Regions from separate parts of the Embleya sp. L77 genome, predicted to be linked through region 2. Evidence: riboswitches for the same ligand, from Rfam matches in the RefSeq annotation. Region 2 holds a riboswitch; the other holds the start of a gene.
What was found. A riboswitch is a leader RNA that binds a small molecule or an ion and turns the genes downstream of it on or off. The one in region 2 is predicted to bind cyclic di-AMP.
Positions count from the first base shown of each region.

Region 1 (3,317 bases), on a different replicon from region 2:
CGCCGGCCACGATGAGCAGCGGGGACCCTTCGTGCACGACCGCGGCGCGTTGTTGCGGGTTCATCCCGTCGAGCAGCCGCGCCGGATCCACGACCGGGCGCGGGGCGCCGTTGCGGTAGTAGGCGTCGCGCGGTTCGGGGGGCGGCGCGTACTGCCCCTCGTACAGGTCGTCCGGATAGTCCTCCGGCAGGCCGTACACGTGGTTGTCGTCCGGCTCGGGCGGCAGCGGGATGTCGTCCGCGGGGCCCGTGGGGGACTTCTTGGCCGCGGTCTCGAAACCGGGCAGGGGGATGTCGTCGAAGAGGCTGCTCATCGTTCCCCGAGTCTAGGTGGGTAACAAGCGAGTCGTGCTCGGCCCTTTGTACGGAGCGGAGATCATGGCGCCGGCGACGGGTTGTCCCGCCGTCGGATCGATCGGACCAAGGGAGTACATCGTGCTGGACGATCGCGACGTGGAGCGGGTCCTGGTGCTGGCCGCGCATCCGGACGACATCGACTACGGGGCGGCGGGGACGGTGGCGACCTGGACCGAGGCCGGCATCGAGGTGAGCTATTGCCTGGTCACCGACGGGGACGCGGGCGGCTTTGACCCGGCGGTGCCGCGATCCGAGATCGGCGGGATCCGGCGGGCCGAGCAGAGCGCGGCGGCGGCGCACGTGGGAGTGCGGCAGCTGTACTGGCTCGGTTACCCGGACGGGCGGCTGGCCGCGACCTTCGAGCTGCGGCGCGACATCACCCGGGTGATCCGGCAGGTGCGTCCGCAGCGCATGGTGATCCCGAGTCCGGAGCGGGACTGGGCCCGGCTCGCGCCCAGTCACCCGGATCATCTGGAGGCGGGCGAGGCGGCGATGCGGGCGATCTATCCGGACGCCCGGAACCCGTTCGCGCACCCCGAGCTGCTGGACGTGGAGGGGCTGAAGGAGTGGACCGTGCCGGAGACGTGGTTGTCGCCGACACCGGCGCCGGACCACGCGGTCGAGGTGAGTGCGGTGTTCGAGCGCAAGATGGCGGCCCTGCTGTCGCACGCGAGTCAGACGAGCCATCTGTCCGGGCTGCGTGCGGAGGTCACGACGATGCTCACCCGCAATGCCGAGCGGTTCGGCTTGGGCGCGGGACGGATGGCCGAGGTGTTCCGGGTGATCGACACCCGTTAGGGCGGGTCGGCTGGGTTCCCCGGGCTTGGCGGGGTCTCGGGTCCAGATGAGCGCGACGGCGAGGTTCGGCGCGGTCGACAGGCCGAGTGCGCCGAGCATCCTCGGGACACCCGTGCCGCGGCGGCCCGCCTCGGACCGACAGCAGAATGACCGGTTGACGTCGATCCTGGCGTTGTCCGTGTCCTTGTCCGGGACTACTCGGACAGGTCACATACGAATAATTGCTGGCAAATCTCCCCAAGATCGACTTTCGGGAATCCGCGCGCTTTTCCCGTGATACGCGGAGAAGGAAACGGTGGTTTCGGTAAAGTTTTGGCAATGCGGCGGCTGATGATGATGGTCCTGACACGCCTGTGACTAGTGTTCTGCGACAGGCGATCGGCTCGACGTCGGCCACCCGGTCGACACGATCACCTCCGCCGAATTCGGGGACGCGTTCAGGTGACGGTGGGTAACCATCGTTGACGATGCGAAGCCGGAACCGGGGACCCTTGCAGTCCCTGGGGTGAATCGGTGCTCCGGCACCGTAGGGCGCCTTCTTCCGCCCGAACCCGTCAGCTAACCCGGTAGGCGGCCGAGGAAGGAGACTCGCCACCAGTGGCGTCCCAACGTCGACCCGGGCAGCACCGCAAGCCCAAGCCGCGCACCGCCGCGCGTACCGCAGCGACCGTAGTGACGGCCGCCGCGACGATGACCGGCGTGATGACCTTTGCCGGCACCGCGAGCGCGGACCCCGCCGCATCCTTCGAGCAGGTCAAGCAGCAGGTCAACCAGCTGCACAGTGACGTGGTCAAGGTCACCGACGTCGCCAACGGCGTCGAAGATCAGCTGGAAAAGAAGCAGGTCACCGCGAACCAGACGCAGGCTCGCGTCACCGAGGAACAGGTCGCGCTGAACGCTCTGCGTGACCAGATCGGTGTCCTGGCGGCGAACCAGTACCGCAGCGGCGGCCTGCCGCCGTCGTTGTCACTGGCGCTCAGCGGCGACCCCGAGGGTTACCTGCAGAAGTCGCAGATGATGTCCCAGCTCGACGGTCAGCAGGCCGCCAAGCTGAAGCAGATCGCGGCGCAGGCCCGGGTTCTCCAGCAGGACCGCACCGAGGCCTCCTCGCAGCTGGCCGAGCTGGAGAAGCTGCGGACCGAGCTGAACAAGAACAAGACCGAGATCCAGGCCAAGCTCGCCGAGGCTCAGCGGCTGCTGAACACGCTCACCGAGCAGCAGAAGAAGGAAGTCCTCGACTCGGACGAGCACGAGGGCGACACCACGCGCGGCAACGACCGCAGCTCGCGGGACAAGGAGGACACGCCGCCGGCGACCAACGTCCCCGCGTCCGGCCGGGCCGCGGCCGCGATCGCGTTCGCGCGGGCCCAGATCGGCAAGGCGTACGTGTCGGGCGCCGAGGGGCCCAGCTCCTACGACTGCTCGGGGCTGACCCAGGCGTCGTGGAAGGCCGCAGGCGTCAGGTTGACCCGCACCACCTGGACCCAGGTCAACGACGGTCCACGGATCGCCAAGGGCTCGCTCCAGCCGGGCGACCTGGTGTTCTTCTACTCGGACAACCGGCACGTGGGCCTCTACATCGGCGGCGGCAAGATCATCCACGCCCCGCGTCCCGGCAAGACCGTGACCGAGGCGCCGCTCGACTCGATGCCGTTCTACGCGGCGATTCGACCCGGGTAAATCCACCGGCCGCCCGAAAACCTCAACGGCGCCCTCCCGCGGATTCGTTCCGCGTGGAGGGCGCCGTCGTGTGTGTCGGGTGCGGCGGTCGCTCGGACCACCCACCTGCGGTCGCTCGCCTCGGCGGGTCGGCTCGTGCCGACGGTGGGCGGAGTCGGCGGGGTCTCAGGTCCACATGACCGCGATGGCGATGTTCGCCACGGTCAGCAGGCCGATCGCGCCGAGCACTTTGGAGGACACCCGGTCCGCGGCGCGGTTGCCCCAGACCAGCAGCAGGATGGCCAGCAGAATGACCAGCTTGGTGCCGATCTTGGCGTTGTCCACGTCCTTGTCCAGACCCGCCTGGACCACGCCGACCAGGGCCAGGCCGGTGACCAGCATGGTCAGCGCGCCGTGCGTCATCGCGGGCACGATCCGCCCGTCGCCGGTGCGCAGCGCGGATGTCTGGGTGAGGAAGCCACCGAGCAGGGACGCGATGCCCAC
Region 1 covers NZ_CM145709.1:2,529,677-2,532,993, reverse strand. Annotated here, with positions in the region: gene pcrA (DNA helicase PcrA) at 1-313, opposite strand, end outside; gene ACZOOI_RS10390 (PIG-L deacetylase family protein) at 435-1,154, shown strand; cyclic di-AMP (ydaO/yuaA leader) riboswitch at 1,607-1,742, shown strand; gene ACZOOI_RS10385 (C40 family peptidase) at 1,752-2,834, shown strand; gene ACZOOI_RS10380 (hypothetical protein) at 3,000-3,317, opposite strand, start outside.
Region 1: it holds a riboswitch for cyclic di-AMP, as region 2 does, so the genes downstream of both, ACZOOI_RS10385 (C40 family peptidase) here and ACZOOI_RS36085 (transglycosylase family protein) in region 2, are expected to answer to the same signal.

Region 2 (3,317 bases):
GCAAGGTCACCGACCCGGACTACCGCCCGTACGTGACCCGGGAGATGGTCGCCCAGGCGCACGCGAGGGGCATCAAGGTCGTGCCGTGGACCATCGACGACCCGGCGACCATGGCCAAGCTGATGGACGACGGCGTGGACGGTCTGATCACCGACTACCCCGATCGGGCACGGGAGTTGCTGGCCGCACGCGGACTGCCGCTGCCCAAGCGGTATCCGGCACGCGGCTGATCGACCCGGCCCGCGGGGCTTCGGCGCGCGCGGGGGTCTCGGAGTGCGCGGGGCTTCGGAGTCCGCGGGGATCGGGGCCTCCGCAGGGGTGCGGACGCGCACGTGGGCCGGGCCCGTCGACGCGTGGTCGACGGGCCCGGCCCTTGTACGGCTACCGCAGCGTGGCTGTTGCCGTGCGGCTACTGCCTGAGTGACGCTCGGATCAGAGGTTGACGCCGTGCGCGCGCAGGTAGCTGACGGGGTTGATGCCGCTGCCGTAGTTCGGGGTGGTGCGGATCTCGAAGTGCAGGTGCGGGCCGGTCACGTTGCCGGTCGCACCGGAGAGGCCGATCTGCTGACCGGTGCTCACCGTGGCACCGGCGCGCACGCCGATGCTGGACAGGTGCGCGTACTGCGAGTACTTGCCGTCCGCGTGCTTGATCACGATCTCGTTGCCGTAGGCGCCGCCGTTGCCGGCCTTGACCACGGTGCCCGAGGTGATCGCCTTCACCGGGGTGCCGGTGGAGGCCACGAAGTCCTGGCCGGTGTGGCTGCCGCTGGACCACATCTTGCCGCCGACGCCGAACGCGGTGCCCAGCGAGCCGCTCACCGGAGCGACGTAGCCGGACGCGTTGACCGCGGTGCTGCCGGCCTTGGCGGAGGACGCCTTGGCGGCGACGGGGGCCTTCTCCTTGACCGTGGTCTTCGGCGCGACCTTCACCGACGCCGAGGGCTTGGTCTCGGCCACGGTCTCGGTCTTGGGCGCGGCCTTCGGCGCGACCTCGACCTTGGCGGTGGTGGTGGTGGCGGTGGCGGTTGACGCCTTGGCCTTGCCGGACAGCGAGAGCTTCTGGCCGACGTGGATGAGGTTCGGGTTGCCACCGATCACGGACCGGTTGTCGGCGTACAGCTTGTGCCAACCACCGGCGATGTCCTTGTCGGCGGCGATCTTGGACAGGGTGTCACCCTTGACCACGGAGTACGAGGTGGTGGTCGACGCGGGCTTCGCGGCGGCCGGGACGACCTCGATCTTCGGGGCGGCGGCGGTCGCCGGCTTGGACTCGGCCGGCTTCTCGGCGGCCTTGGGGGCGACCTTGATCGAGGTCTTGGCCGAGCCGGAGGACTTGGTGGTCGGCGAGACGGCAGCCTTGGCGCCGCCCTTGGTCAGACCCGCCGGGCCGGAGGTGTTCGGCCAGGCGCCGGGGCCCTGCACGGCCAGGACCTTCTCGGCGATGGCGATCTGCTGGTCCTTGGTGGCCAGGTCGGCGCGCGGGGCGTACTGCTGACCGCCGAACTCGTTCCAGGTGCTCTGGGTGAACTGCAGGCCACCGTAGAAACCGTTGCCGGTGTTGATGTGCCAGTTGCCCGAGCTCTCGCCCATGGCGACCTTGTCCCAGGTGGAGACCGAGGCGGCGTTGGCGGTTGCGATACCGGTGATCAGCGGGGCGGCGACGATGGCGCCGGCCATGCCGAGAGTCAGCGCGAGGCGCGTCTTCTTGGGCATACGGGCAGGGGTGATGAACGACTGCACGAAGATTTTTCCTTCTCCCACGCCTACGAAGTGAGCTGTCGGATTCGGGCTGGAGAGTCTCGCCCGGCCGTGTTCGACCCTCGGATGAGAGGGACGGGCACGGCTTCACCCCAAGCCGTCCGCGTGGGCGCCTGTGTCACAGACGCCCGGGACGGCATTCCACTTGGTTCCCCCGCTCCTGCCTTTCGGGTTTCGTACCGTGGCCTCGCTCCGGCGGCAGGATTCGGCGAACCGGGAGACCATTTCGCCGAGCACCGGACCGGTGTGGCGAAGCACCAAACTACGCACACCCCCGGCGCGGAACCAAACATCACGATTCGCCGAAACCGAAGAATCGGGTGTTAAGGGTGGAATAACGGGACTTAAAGTCCCGAACTCCGTACGCATTGTGCCCAAAATGCTCACTCACCGTTGATTGAGAAATCACGGCGGGTGAGAATCCGGAAAACTCGGTTCACGGTGCGTGCGAGTTCCTGACGAACGGTATGCGCGTTGTGACGTGCGTCATGCGCCCGCAAAATATTGTCCGGATTACCCCTATATGCCGGTGATACTTCGGGCCGGGCCGGGTGCCTCCCGTGCCTGCCGCATCGGGCCGGCGGCTGGAGCCCGGACCGGGTACGGCGCACGCGGCCTCCCCTGTGGAGTTGCGTGCGCCACATCGGGCCCGGCCTCCTGACCTCAGCCCGCCCTCGGGTCGCCGGCCGCGGGGGTCGGCGGCGCGTGGAATGCGGTGAGGAACTCGGCGAGGTGCATCGCGCGCACCCGCGACCCGCGCCGACGCAGGCCGGTGCGCAGTTGGCGCAGGCAGCCGGGGTTGACCGCGAGACCGCACGGCCGGCGTGGGCCAGGTCGGGGAACTAGGCGATGCCGGTGCCCGTGTCGGCGGGCGCGGGCAGCAGGGCCATGGTGATCTCGGTGATCACCGCGAGGGTGGGCCGGTGCGGTCGGTTAGGCCCTGTCCGGCACGATGACAACGAGAGAGTGGAATGAGGCCGGCGGTAGTCGCTGCGGCACGGGGACAAGGACGAGGCGATGGACGCGATCGCCGAGTACACGGTCGCCAACGACGTCTCCGACCGCGACCTGCAATTCGGCGACGGCCAGTGGGCGCGCGGCAAGAGCAAGGACACGGCTCGGCCCGGCCGACGCGAGCGCCGGTTTCGATGCGACCGTGCCGGTGCGTACCGAGAAGCGGGTGCTCGGCTCGTTGGCCTACACCGGCGACGAGTTCGCCGAGGCCGCCGAACTCGTCGGCGGCTGGGGACTGGGCTGGACCGCGAGTTACCCGCTGGAGTCGGGCGCGGAGATCTTCACCGGCCTGATGCGCGGCGGCAGCCACCCGGTGAAGGCGATCCTGCGCCCCTGACGTCGTGGGCGGCGCCGCGCCTCGGCGACCCGTCCGCGAACCCCCCGGCCCAGCAGCCCGACCCGAAGTCCGTCTCGGGAAACAATGGCGGATACAGGGTGTTTCGGGGCGGCTCGGCGAGGGACGAGTTCAGTCCTGCGTCGTGGTGCCCGGGGGAACGACGGCATGCCGTACGGCCGACCGGTGGGCTTGCGCCCGGTCGACCGCG
Region 2 covers NZ_CM145710.1:1,412,095-1,415,411, reverse strand. Annotated here, with positions in the region: gene ACZOOI_RS36090 (glycerophosphodiester phosphodiesterase family protein) at 1-230, shown strand, start outside; gene ACZOOI_RS36085 (transglycosylase family protein) at 433-1,713, opposite strand; cyclic di-AMP (ydaO/yuaA leader) riboswitch at 1,746-1,941, opposite strand; partial or broken gene ACZOOI_RS36080 (fumarylacetoacetate hydrolase family protein) at 2,749-2,871, shown strand; gene ACZOOI_RS36075 (hypothetical protein) at 2,915-3,109, shown strand.